One region of the Mammaliicoccus sciuri genome, then DNA from elsewhere that is predicted to be linked to it. Evidence: riboswitches for the same ligand, from Rfam matches in the RefSeq annotation. Region 1 holds a riboswitch; each other region holds the start of a gene.
What was found. A riboswitch is a leader RNA that binds a small molecule or an ion and turns the genes downstream of it on or off. The one in region 1 is predicted to bind S-adenosylmethionine.

Region 2: it holds a riboswitch for S-adenosylmethionine, as region 1 does, so the genes downstream of both, MUA60_RS04295 (M20 family metallopeptidase) here and MUA60_RS01405 (MetQ/NlpA family ABC transporter substrate-binding protein) in region 1, are expected to answer to the same signal.
Region 3: it holds a riboswitch for S-adenosylmethionine, as region 1 does, so the genes downstream of both, metK (methionine adenosyltransferase) here and MUA60_RS01405 (MetQ/NlpA family ABC transporter substrate-binding protein) in region 1, are expected to answer to the same signal.

Annotation. Positions count from the first base shown of each region.
Region 1 covers NZ_CP094824.1:307,784-312,299, forward strand. Annotated here, with positions in the region: gene MUA60_RS01390 (IS3 family transposase) at 1-253, opposite strand, end outside; gene MUA60_RS01395 (transposase) at 385-921, opposite strand; gene MUA60_RS01400 (transposase) at 1,056-1,592, opposite strand; SAM riboswitch class I at 1,848-1,953, shown strand; gene MUA60_RS01405 (MetQ/NlpA family ABC transporter substrate-binding protein) at 2,035-2,841, shown strand; gene MUA60_RS01410 (pyruvate MFS transporter) at 3,042-4,310, shown strand; partial or broken gene MUA60_RS01415 (Nramp family divalent metal transporter) at 4,441-4,516, shown strand, end outside.
Region 2 covers NZ_CP094824.1:852,193-856,708, reverse strand. Annotated here, with positions in the region: gene MUA60_RS04305 (DUF2750 domain-containing protein) at 1-235, opposite strand, end outside; gene ldmS (L-aspartate--L-methionine ligase LdmS) at 331-1,524, opposite strand; gene MUA60_RS04295 (M20 family metallopeptidase) at 1,521-2,708, opposite strand; SAM riboswitch class I at 2,768-2,867, opposite strand; gene MUA60_RS04290 (GrpB family protein) at 2,911-3,453, opposite strand; gene MUA60_RS04285 (S-ribosylhomocysteine lyase) at 3,591-4,058, shown strand; gene MUA60_RS04280 (DoxX family protein) at 4,458-4,516, opposite strand, start outside.
Region 3 covers NZ_CP094824.1:1,857,033-1,861,548, forward strand. Annotated here, with positions in the region: gene MUA60_RS09580 (nuclease-related domain-containing protein) at 1-542, opposite strand, end outside; gene metK (methionine adenosyltransferase) at 981-2,174, opposite strand; SAM riboswitch class I at 2,278-2,389, opposite strand; gene pckA (phosphoenolpyruvate carboxykinase (ATP)) at 2,572-4,173, shown strand; gene MUA60_RS09595 (alpha/beta hydrolase family protein) at 4,195-4,516, opposite strand, start outside.

The DNA.
Region 1 (4,516 bases):
TATATAAGTCCATAAAAGGTGATAAATATAATTTCTGACCATTCATTAATTTGAACTCTGTAATATCTGTTACGACTTTTTGAAATGGGAGACTTGTTTTAAATCTACGATTTAATATATTTTGAGCTACTTTACCAACTTTACCTTTAAAGGAACGATACTTACGACCTCTATTTCTTAGTGCTTGTGTAACACGACGATAACCATAGGTATGGTTTGATTCTTCACATATTTCTTTTATTACTTGAATCAATGTTTCATCTTTATCAGCTTTACTAAATTTATTTATCCAATAATAGTATACAGATTTAGCTATTTGAGCGACTTTAAATAAGATACTTAATCGTATATTATATGTTTCATTTAGTTCCTTAATGACCTTTACTATTTCTGATTTTTGCTTCCGTAAATGTCGGTCAAGGCTTGTAACTTTTTTTGATAAGCTATACCTGCCTTTAACGTCTCATTTTCATTTCTAAGTCTTTCAAGTTCTTCACGTTCATTTTCATTTAAAGGTAAATTTTTATTATCTGATTTAGATCGTTTTTTAGTCATAGTGTGAGATCGTCCCTTTTGTTTATTATCTATATCAAGACGACACTTTTCATCAAATTGATGTTGCCAATTGGCAATGATAATAGGATTAATAATTCTAAAGTGATTCGCAGTATCTTGATAAGACAACATATTTTCTTGTCTAAATTTTAAAACAGATAATTTAAATTCGCTAGTATAAACAGTATTTCTACTTTTTATTTCTAAACCTTCTTCTCCAAACTCTTTATATTGATTGACCCAAATCCGAAGGACAGACCAACTTGAAATACCATATTTTAAAGCAATTGTTCTATAACTTTGATGTCCTTCTAAATATTCTTTTACAAGTTTTAGTTTGAATTTAAATTCATATTTTTTCCTCATTAGAATGCACCCCAATATTTTGATTTGTTTAGTTCAAATATTTGGGTTCACATCAGATTTAGCTATTTGAGCGACTTTAAATAAGATACTTAATCGTATATTATATGTTTCATTTAGTTCCTTAATGACCTTTACTATTTCTGATTTTTGCTTCCGTAAATGTCGGTCAAGGCTTGTAACTTTTTTTGATAAGCTATACCTGCCTTTAACGTCTCATTTTCATTTCTAAGTCTTTCAAGTTCTTCACGTTCATTTTCATTTAAAGGTAAATTTTTATTATCTGATTCAGATCGTTTTTTAGTCATAGTGTGAGATCGTCCCTTTTGTTTATTATCTATATCAAGACGACACTTTTCATCAAATTGATGTTGCCAATTGGCAATGATAATAGGATTAATAATTCTAAAGTGATTCGCAGTATCTTGATAAGACAACATATTTTCTTGTCTAAATTTTAAAACAGATAATTTAAATTCGCTAGTATAAACAGTATTTCTACTTTTTATTTCTAAACCTTCTTCTCCAAACTCTTTATATTGATTGACCCAAATCCGAAGGACAGACCAACTTGAAATACCATATTTTAAAGCAATTGTTCTATAACTTTGATGTCCTTCTAAATATTCTTTTACAAGTTTTAGTTTGAATTTAAATTCATATTTTTTCCTCATTAGAATGCACCCCAATATTTTGATTTGTTTAGTTCAAATATTTGGGTTCACATCAGAGATGAGCCAAGTCGTGGCTTAAGTGTCTAATAAAGCCAAGAGATAGCCTAAGTTATACTTCATACCTATATAATCCCCCAACTTTCACACAACTCACATATCTTATTGCCATTATCACCACCATCCAATACCAACCATTCACAAGTGTAAAATTTCAAATTGACTAATCTTGAGTACGATGATAGGAATAATAAAAGACTCTTATCAAGAGTGGCTGAGGGATGTGCCCTATGAAGCCCAGCAACCTTCTATTTGGAAAGGTGCTAATTCACATAAAGTTTGTCTAAACTTTTGAAGATGAGAGGAGGTTTATCTAACTTTCTCTAATTTTTTAGAGGAAGTTTTTTTATTTTTAATTTTATATCGGAAAGAGGCGTCTATACATATGAGCAAATTCGTAAAGTTCGTTAGTTTTATCGGTATTATTTTATTATTAGCTGCGTGTGGAAAGTCTAGTGGAAGTGAAAATACAAAGATTACGGTTGCTGCTTCTCCGGCTCCGCATGGTGATGTCGTTGAACATGCGAAAGAAAAAATGAAAGAAAAAGGTTATGACTTAGAAGTTAAAACAGTGAATGATTATAAAGTACCTAACAAGTTATTAGATAATGATGCAAATCTATTTCAACATGTGCCTTACTTAAAAGCTGAAAAAGCAACACATGGATATAAAATTGAAGAGGTAGGAAAAGTTTTCACAACGCCAATGGGAGTTTATAGTAAAAAACATAAAGATTTGAAACACTTGCCAGATGGCGCAACAATTTATGTGTCTAACAACCCAGCTGAAGAAGGAAGGTTTTTATCATTCTTTGTTAATGAAGGATTGATTAAAATAGATCCAAAGGTGAAAATTGAAGATGCTAAATTTGATGATATTATAGAAAATAAAAAGAATTTGAACTTTAATAACAAACAAGGTGCAGAATTTTTACCTAAAACATATAACAGTGGTGAAGGCGATTTAGTCATTATGAATTCAAACTATGCAATTGATAACGGATTGAATCCAGTGAAAGATTCGATAGCAATTGAAGATAAGTCATCACCATTTGCGAATATATTAGCTGTAAAAGAAGGACATAAAAATGATAAGAAATTCCAAGAACTTCTGAAAGTTCTTCAGTCTAAAGAAATGAAGAAATATATTAAAGATGAATATGGCGATAATGTTATTCCATATGAAAAGTAATCATGCAATGAACCCAGGCATATGTCTGGGTTTTAATTTTATATATTTGTGTATTTATTCACAATGAAATAATATTATAAATCTTTAAAATATATGTTGTAAGCGTTTCCTGTTTGTGCTATATTCAACTTATTAATAAATAGAGTCATCATATGACCACATGAATTAGAAGGGAAATTAATTAAGAAAGTTGGATATTTATGAAAGAAAAAAGAACTAATATAAGATGGTTTTTTGCAATTGCATTCTTTATTATAGGGATTATCGCATATATGGATCGTTCAAACATCTCTATTATCGCTGGACCTATGATGGAAGATTTAAATATGAACAAAGCTCAATTCGGGCTATTAGCTTCATTCTTCTCACTTGGTTATGCATTAATGCAAGTACCTTCAGGGATATTAGCTGAAAAGTTTGGTCCTAAGAAAATGTTAACAATCGCATTATTATGGTGGAGTGCTTTCACAATTCTTACAGGTATTGTGAAAAATCATGGCTTACTATACTTAGTACGTTTCTTATTTGGTGTAGGTGAAGCGCCTATGTACCCATCAAATGCTGTATTTAATAGTTACTGGTTTAATAAGAATGAAAAAGGTCGTGCATCTTCTGCTTTATTAGCAGGTTCATACTTCGGACCAGTAATCGCACCAATTGTTACAATCGCAATTATGAATGCGTTTGGTTGGCAAGCAGTATTCTATATTTTCGGTTTAATCGGTATTGTAATTGCGATCTTATGGGTGATTATCGCTAAAGATTTACCAGAACAACATAAAATGGTAAATGAAGCAGAAAAAAGATTTATTATGGAAACACGTGACGTTGTAGATACAGGTAAAAAAACTGCACCTTGGAATGTATTCTTCAAACGTTTCAGTTTCTATGCAATTGCAGCACAATATTTCGTTGTACAATTTGTCATTACATTATTCTTAATTTGGTTACCAACATATATTCACGAAGAATATCATGTAGAATTTAAACAAATGGGCTTTATCGCTGGTGCACCTTGGTTAGCAATGTTTATTTTGATTATGCTAGGTGGTACAATTTCAGATAAAATTTTATCTACAGGTAAATCTAAATTTGTTGCACGTGGTGTAATCGCAATTTCTGGATTTGTTGTATTCTGTATATCACTATACTTTGCGTTAGCTACAGATAACTTATATATGAATATTTTCTGGTTATCTTTATGTCTTGGTGGTGTAGGTTTATCAATGGGTATGAGCTGGGCAACTGCTACAGACTTAGGACGTAACTTCTCTGGTACAGTTTCAGGTTGGATGAACTTATGGGGCAATATTGGTGCATTATTAAGTCCAATTTTAGCTGGTTTACTAGCAGATAAAATTGGTTGGACAATGACACTACAATTAATGATGGTTCCAGTAGTATTCGCAATCATCATGTGGTTCTTTATTAAACCTGACAATCCTTTAGTAAAAGAAGAAAATGTATAATATTTTAAGGTTCTAAGGCACATTATGTGCTTTAGATTCTTTTTTTATAACGAAAAGTTTAGGTTACCCTAATTAAAATGTTTACAAATTAAATGAATAGGTATATCCTCTTGATATAGAGGTGTTAGACATGGGCAAAAGTTTAGAAGAAATTAATAGTACGTCTCTTTTGATGTTGAAGCAAATGCTTTTAGAAAGTTCCTAAT
Region 2 (4,516 bases), 540 kb from region 1:
CATCAAGGATATCATCCATTCCATATGTAACAAATCTATCTAAATCTAACTCCATAATTTTATCGTATTTCGTAATTTCATACGATTTTAAATATGATTCTGCACTTTCTTTCGTTGACCAAATTAGACGAAAATCAGTATCGCCGTCTCTTAAGATTTTACGGTCATTCAACACAACATAAAATCTTTCTTTTGTTAATATTTGTTTAAATTTAGACATATCCTGGATAGCCATTCTACCACCCTTTTCTTTATATTTAATCCCAATAAAATATATTATACGTATTAGGTATAAGTCAATATAAAAGAAGTTAAATTGTAAAAAATTTTTTATTTATTTAGACTACTTAATGCATCTAGAAAAAGTTGCTCTTGCTCTAATGCCTTTTCTTCAGTTTCTGCATGCCAAATTCCAACAAATCTTGATTTTACGTTGTCTTTACCGAAATAGTCACCATCATAGTATGCAAGTGGATAGAGGTAGCCATTTTTGATGAATTGTTCTATTGTATTGATGAAATGCGTGTTATCGCCTGTGGAATGATAACTTAGAAATTTATGAAAGCCTTCATGTAATCGATCTTTCAGTAATAACATACTTGTTGAACCATTTTGTCTAAAGTTTAAATCAATTGCATATACATTGTGGTTGTTATCTACGAGAAGATCAAACCCTGATACACCTTTATAACCATGCTCAACACCATTTTTCATAATTTCATACCCAGCATCTATAACACTTTGTGGTACATAATTTGAATTAACATTACCATTGTAGAAGCCGTATTCATCTGTAAGCTGTTTTACAGCACCTATATATTGTATACCCGTTTTTTCACTATATACGTATTGAACGCAATAATTATCAATTTCTTCAATGAATTGTTCGATGATGATGTATTTTGTATCTGAGGCTTCTTTAATTCTATCAGTTGCTTTCTTTAAATCCGCTTCATTATAACAAATCATCACACCATACCCACCTGCTGTAGGTAACTCGTCTCCCGGTTTAATCACCAATGGTAAATCCCAGTTTTGAATAGCTTGTTCAAATTCTACAGCTTTCACAATTTCACGTTTCGGTAAATATTTACCACCCGTCCATTGTTCAATTTTAGATTTATTGTTTAAATCTATAAATTTAGGTTTATAAACGGCATATTCTTCGTCTTTACATAAATGTTGACCATGTATGTATTGGAAGAATATTTTTTTATTGTCAGCTGTTAACTGTTGTAGTAAATGTTCATATTGCGTTCTATCTTTAAAAGTATATATATTGCTCGGAATATCCACATTTACTAATTTTAAAATTCTTTTAACATTATCTGTTAAACATGCTTCATGAACGATCATGGGCATATTACTGATAATCATTTCTCTTGCTGTTAAAAAATTAGATTGTGCTTCTTCAGCTTTTAACCAAGGATTATCTTCATACGAAGGTCTCGCATTATATACAATATCTTCTTCATATAAATCTCTTAACGTTAAATTGAGTGGTTTCCTATATTCTTTGTTCATAACAAGTTCTCCCTTAATGTTTGATGATGCTCAATGATTTCATTTCTAAGGGATACATTCTCTATAAGTTCTAATCCCATTGATGCCAATATTTTCGCACCGTTAATTAATGCCTTATCACCCTTTGTACTTGCAGCAGCTTGGCAAAATTCTTTCGTATGGCCGACTAAATTAGATGGTCCAATTTTAATGTGTGGATGAATAGTCGGTACGATATGACTTACATTCCCCGTATCAGTAGAACCAAAACCAAAATCATCATCAATGACTTCTTCCCCAACTTGTTCAGCGTGCTTTCTAAATAATTCGTCTAGTGGCTTATTAATTACGAATTCATTTACACCATTTTGAATTGGTCTTAATTCATATGTACCACCTGTTTGTATAGCTGCCCCTTCAGCTATTTTTCTCACTTTATCAGTAAGAATATCTAATTCTTTACGTGAAGTGGCACGCGTATAAAAACGTGCATGTGTAAAGTCAGGAATAATATTCGCTGCTTCACCACCATTTAATATGACACCATGCACTTTATCTGTCTTTTTAATTTGTTGTCTTAACATGCTCACCCCATTAAAGAAAGATAACATAGCATCTAACGCATTAACCGCTTCAAAAGCATTTTCAGAGGCATGAGCGCTTCGTCCATAGAATTTAACATCAAATACATCTACAGCTAACGAAGGCACTGTCACGTACGTCTCATGGCCAGGATGGACCATTAGTGCAATATCAATATTATCGATAATGCCAGCTTTCACATAAGTTGCTTTTGCACTACCATTAATACCCCCTTCTTCAGCAGGACAACCTAACACGACAACTTTGCCACCAACTTGATCAATCACTTTAGACAAACTGATACCTGCTAACACACTTGAAGTCCCAATAATATTATGACCACACGCATGACCAAGACCAGGTAATGCATCATATTCTGCTAAATATGCAATAGTTGGTCCTTCTTTTCCTGAGTCATACGTTGCAATGAAACCAGTCGGATGCTTCGCAATATTCTTCTCTATCTTAAAATGATGACTCTTTAATTGATCGCTTAATAAACGTGATGCAAATACTTCTTCATTTCCTAATTCAGGACGCTCATGAATTTGATGACTCATTGATAAATATAAATGTCTATTTTGTTCTATATAATTAATAATATTTTGCGATAAGTTACTCATTAATGATTCACCTTTCCAATATAAAAGCGCACTACTTTGTAAGGAGTGCGCCAATCGTTCTTTTATCTTCCAGTAACAAACTGTAGGAATTGGCACCTTTCCATTATGGGAGGTTGCTGGACTTCATCGGGCCCTTCCCTCAGTCTCTCTTGATAATTCGTATGAAATTTGAATTTAATTCTAACTTTCTTACTCGGATATGTCAATGATTTGTTGCAATATCATTGGATTTTAAGTACCATTTTTCTGCTTTTTTCTCGAATTCTTTAATCATGCTGTCTTTACCTTTATAGTACTGTTCACTGTCATCAGGAAATTCAATGACTAAGTCATGCTTGAGACGACTATATCTTTCTCTTTCACCATTAAAAGCTCTTAAATAATCTCTAAATGACAATAATCTTAAAATATGTGGGCTACCTTCATCATAAATATGTAAATGGTGAGATACTGCACCGTAATGATCATATTTTTTGAAATATCGATTACCGATAACACCACGTTCTCCTTTAGACTCATATCCTAAAGCTGATAATTCATGTGTAAATTCATCAATCGATTTACTATCTTTCACAACTATTAATATATCTATAATCGGCTTCGCAGATAATCCAGGAATAGCCGTTGATCCTATATGTTCAATGCTGATACTATGTTCTTTCAATAACGACTGTAAATATTTTTTCTCTTCAAGAAAAAGGTGTTGCCATATACTGTCGTAAGGGACTACTCGTAAACGTTCCATCTCATCACCTAATTTCAGAATAATTTATTAATATTATCTTATAAAGTAACATAGAAAGAAAGTAAAAGAAATCTGAATTGATTGTTTTTTCAAAATTAACTTGATATAATGATGCCGAAATCAAAGGAGGAATCTTCATGACAAAAATGAATGTAGAAAGTTTTAATTTAGATCATACGATAGTAGACGCACCATTTGTGAGACTTGCGGGAATCAAAGAAGGACTTAATGGTGATGTTATTCATAAATATGATATTCGATTTAAACAACCTAACAAAGAACATATGGAAATGCCTGCATTACATTCCTTAGAACATTTAATGGCTGAGAACATTAGAAACCATACAGACAAAGTGGTAGACGTAAGTCCAATGGGATGTCAAACAGGATTTTATGCTTCATTCATCAATCATGACGATTATGATGACGTACTTGCTATATTAGAAGCAACACTTAAAGACGTAGAACAAGCAACAGAAGTCCCAGCATGTAACGAAGTACAATGCGGATGGGCAGCAAGCCATTCATTAGAAGGCGCACAACAATTAGCAACTGAATTTTTAGCAGAACGCGATAATTGGAAAAATATCTTTAAAGAAGATTAATGAGGAAAGCCCAGGATATGACCTGGGCTTTTTTTATGTTGGAATGGCTGGGTGTTGCGAACACTTTCGGGTAAACTTGTTTATAACGGGAGCGTTGTGAACACTTCTGCCCAAACTTGTTCATAACGAGGGTTTTGATTACAAAACTCGGTCGAAGTGTTACTATGGGCCGCCTTAATTACAAAAGTCGGTCAAAGTTATACTATGGACTGCCTTAGTTACAAAACTACTGAGAATTGTAATTATTGGTCTCCTTATTTGCACTTCTCACCAAACTTGCTAATAACGACACCTAATATCTAACTCCCCCAACATTATATTCACCTAATCACTACTTCAAACTCACCCCCAAATAAAAAAGAGTTTGGGATACGATGTCCCAAACTCTCTATATAAATATTACATTTTTCTTACTAGTTTAATCATCACATATTGTAGTGGTAATCTACCCCACAACG
Region 3 (4,516 bases), 1.4 Mb from region 1:
CCTAATACTGGAAAATCACTAAACTGCTGTTCTGTAATACCGTGATAGATATGACCACTTACTAAATTAGAGTCAATTACATATATACCCGTTCTTGTTAAGACTAAATGATCAATTTGTCGAACTTTACCTAATGGATCTTTAGGTAAGAAGATATTTGCCATAATATGCATATCTTCAGGTCTAATTCTACGTTCATTAACAAGTTGGTCTCTTAACTCTAACAAGTGTCTATCAGTTATATATTCCCCTTCATTCTTAGAAAATAACTTTAATGAGTCAATTTCTCTTTCTTTTTGTGAAATTGCTTCTTGATGAGTTTCTTCTTGTTTCGTTAGAACCTTTTTATTTTCAACTCTTTCATGATCTAACTTTTCTTTATGTTCAGATTTAAGCGTCTCATTTTCTTTTTTATGAGCTTCTTGAATCTTATTCAAAGATTTTTGTTTCTGTTTTAATGAAACAAAGAATAATATAATAAATAGTATCGCAATAACGATCGCTGCGATTAATCCATAATGAATCGGTTCTAATTGACTCATAATTGTAGATCGCTCCCTTTCATATGTATTAATTCCATTATAGTAAAAATTACAAATAAATTCAGTATATATCATGAAATATATTGATAATATAACGTAATTTCTTATACTTCATACATTTGAGTAGTTAAACCACACTTTAATAGTAAATATTTTATAAAAATTCAGTTCATTATGAACAACTTGACTTAAACTTGTTCATAACGGGGCTCTTGTGAACACTTTCGCCCAAACTTGTTCATAACGAGGGTCTTGCGAACACTTCTGGCTAAACTTGTTCATAACGGGGGCGTTAGTTACAAAAGTCGCCTGAAGTGTTAATACTGATATCCTTATTTGCACTTCTTACCAAAACTGCTAATAACAACCCTACTTCCACCAAACCTAAAATAAAAACTCTGCATATATCCCGCAAGATTATATACAGAGCTTCATCATTTATTTTAATAAGTCTTTTAATAAATCTACTTTATCTAATTGTTCCCATGGTAATTGAACATCTGTTCTACCGAAGTGACCGTATGCTGCTGTCTTTTTGTAGATTGGTTGTCTTAAGTTCAACATTTGAATAATACCAGCTGGTCTTAAATCAAATACTTCTCTTATTTTTTCTACTAATACAGTTTCTTCTACTTTACCTGTACCAAAAGTATCTATTGAAATGGATACTGGTTGTGCTACGCCAATTGCATATGCTAATTGGACTTCACATTTATCTGCTAATCCACTTGCTACTATATTCTTAGCTACATATCTTGCTGCGTATGCTCCTGATCTATCTACTTTAGTAGGATCTTTACCACTGAAACATCCTCCGCCATGTCTTGCATAACCACCGTATGTATCTACGATGATTTTTCTACCTGTTAATCCAGCATCTCCTTGTGGTCCGCCGATTACGAATCTACCTGTTGGATTAATAAAGAATTTAGTTTCTTCATCTAATAATTCTGTAGGTACGATTGGATAGATAACATGATCTTTAATATCTTGTTGAATTTTTTCTAATTCAATTTTTTCATGATGTTGTGAAGAAATAACGATTGTATCAACTCTTACCGGTTTATCATTTTCGTCATATTCAACTGTTACTTGTGTCTTACCATCTGGACGTAAATATTCTAAAGTACCGTCTTTACGTACATCTGTTAACCTCTTCGCAAGTTGATGAGCTAAATAACCTGGCAAAGGCATGTATGTTTCAGTTTCATTTGTAGCAAAACCAAACATAAGACCTTGGTCACCTGCACCAATTGATTCTATTTCTCTATCTGATAAATCATCTCTATCTTCTAATGCGCAATCTACACCTTGTGCGATATCTGGTGATTGTTCATCAATAGCAGTTAAAATCGCCATCGTTTGGAAATCATAACCGTACTTCGCTCTTGTGTATCCTATATCTTTTACTGTTTGTCTAACTACTTTAGGGATATCTACATATGTTGAAGTAGAAATTTCACCTGCAATTAAAGCCATACCAGTTGTTACTGTTGTTTCACAAGCGACTCTTGCTTTAGGATCGCCTTTTAATAATTCATCCAAGATCGCATCGGAAATTTGGTCCGCAATTTTATCTGGATGCCCTTCTGTTACTGATTCTGATGTGAAGAGTCTTCTATTCTTTGACATAAAAAATCTCCTTTAAATAAAGTTGTACGGTCTCTTCCTCAGCGCAAATAAAAAGTGCCTTCTCTCAATAAAGATGTAGAGAGAAGGCACACTCGTCCATTCGCTCTTATCGTTCAGACAATATTGGTCTGCAAACGGTTTGGCACCTTTCTTTCATTAGAAAGAGGTTGCTGGGTTTCATTGGGTCCATGTCCCTCCACCACTCAGGATAAGAGAATCCGTCAGAAATGATAATACTAAAGTTTTCATAATATGTCAATGGAACGAAACACATTCAAATTTCTAAAAAAATTTTATAACAAATTTACTCATTAGTATAGACTATATATTTTAATGTGTTATACTAATTCCATGAAAATGCTTACAATATTAATATTAGACATGGGGGTCGTCATTTATGGCAATGCAGTCAATTACCGAATCAATCGAACTTTCAAACCTTTTAAAGAAGGACACTACACTACAACAACTTTCTAGAACTGAATTGTACAATCACATTCTAGAAGCAGGAGAAGGCGTATTAACAGAATCTGGCGCAATCAGAATGGAAACTGGTAAATACACAGGTCGCTCTCCTAAAGACAAATTTATCGTTAAAGAGGAAGATACTGAACAAGATATTGATTGGGGAACAATCAACCAACCTATCTCAGAAAGTAACTTTTTAAATTTATATGATCAAGTTATTGACTACTTAAACCAAAAATCACAACTTTATGTCTTTAATGGATATGCAGGTGCAGATGAATCATCACGTTTAGATTTACGTGTTATTAATGAGCTACCTTGGCATAATTTATTTGCACAGAACATGTTTATTCGCCCAGAAACTAAAGAAGAAGCACTTAATATCATCCCTAATTTCACTGTTATTAGTGCACCAGGATTTAAAGCTGATCCAGAAAAAGACGGCACAAATTCTGAAACATTCATTATTACTTCGTTCAAACACCGTGTCATACTAATTGGTGGTACTGAATACGCTGGTGAAATGAAAAAAGGTATATTCTCAGTTATGAACTACTTATTACCTAAAAAAGGTATTATGAGTATGCACTGTTCAGCAAACGTAGGTTATAACAAAGATGTAGCTTTATTCTTTGGTCTATCTGGTACAGGTAAAACAACTTTATCTGCAGATCCTAATAGAAAATTAATCGGAGACGATGAACATGGTTGGAACGAAAATGGTGTCTTCAATATTGAAGGTGGTTGCTACGCTAAAACAGTAAGTCTTAGCCGTGAAAAAGAACCACAAATTTACGATGCTATCCGTTATGGAACAGTTTTAGAAAATATTACCGTAAATCCTAATGGTTCAGTAGATTATGACGACACTTCATTAACTGAAAATACAAGAGCTGCATACCCAATTGATTTTATCGATAATATTATTACACCATCAATAGCTGGTCACCCAAATACTATTATCTTCTTAACTGCAGATGCATTTGGCGTATTACCACCTATTTCTAAATTAGATAAATCACAAGCTATGTACCATTTCTTAAGTGGTTTCACTTCTAAGTTAGCAGGTACAGAAAGAGGCGTAACAAGTCCTCAACCAGTATTCTCAACATGTTTCGGTTCACCTTTCTTACCATTACATGCGACTGAATACGCTGAATTACTTGGTAAATTAATCGATGAACATAATGTAGACGTTTATCTTGTAAACACTGGTTGGACTGGTGGCGAATACGGTGTAGGTTCAAGAATGGACTTGAAACATACACGTTCAATGATTCGTCGTGCAATTAGTGGAGAAATTAAGAATTCAGAATTTGTTAAAGATGAAATCTTTGGTCTTAATATTCCGAAATATGTACCAGGTGTACCTTCAGAAATATTATATCCACGTAATTCTTGGGTATCTTCTGAAGCATATGACGAAAAAGCAAAATTACTTGCTAAGAACTTCAAAGAAAACTTCAGTAAATTCGGTGAGTCTTCTGAGCATATTCAAGAAGAAGGCGGATTCACATATAATCGCTTATAAAATACTTAAAGAGCTTGGGCCTTATTGGTCCAAGCTCTTTTCACATTTATACATCCATTCTTTAATTTGTAACAATGTTTGCTTTTCTATTTCTGGCCTTAAAACATGGCCTTCTCCACATAAATAGATTGTTTGATGATCTACCGCTTCTTGCTTTAAATGTTCTTCTAGATGATATGCCATATTAATATTAACTTGCTTATCTTCATCTCCATGAACGATTAATATAGGTGGACTATCTTTATGAATAGATTGCAATGCATTTCTACGTGCATACGCTTCATATTGTTTTTTAGGATGTCCAACCATTCTTTTTAACATCCCTCTTAGATCAATTCGTTCT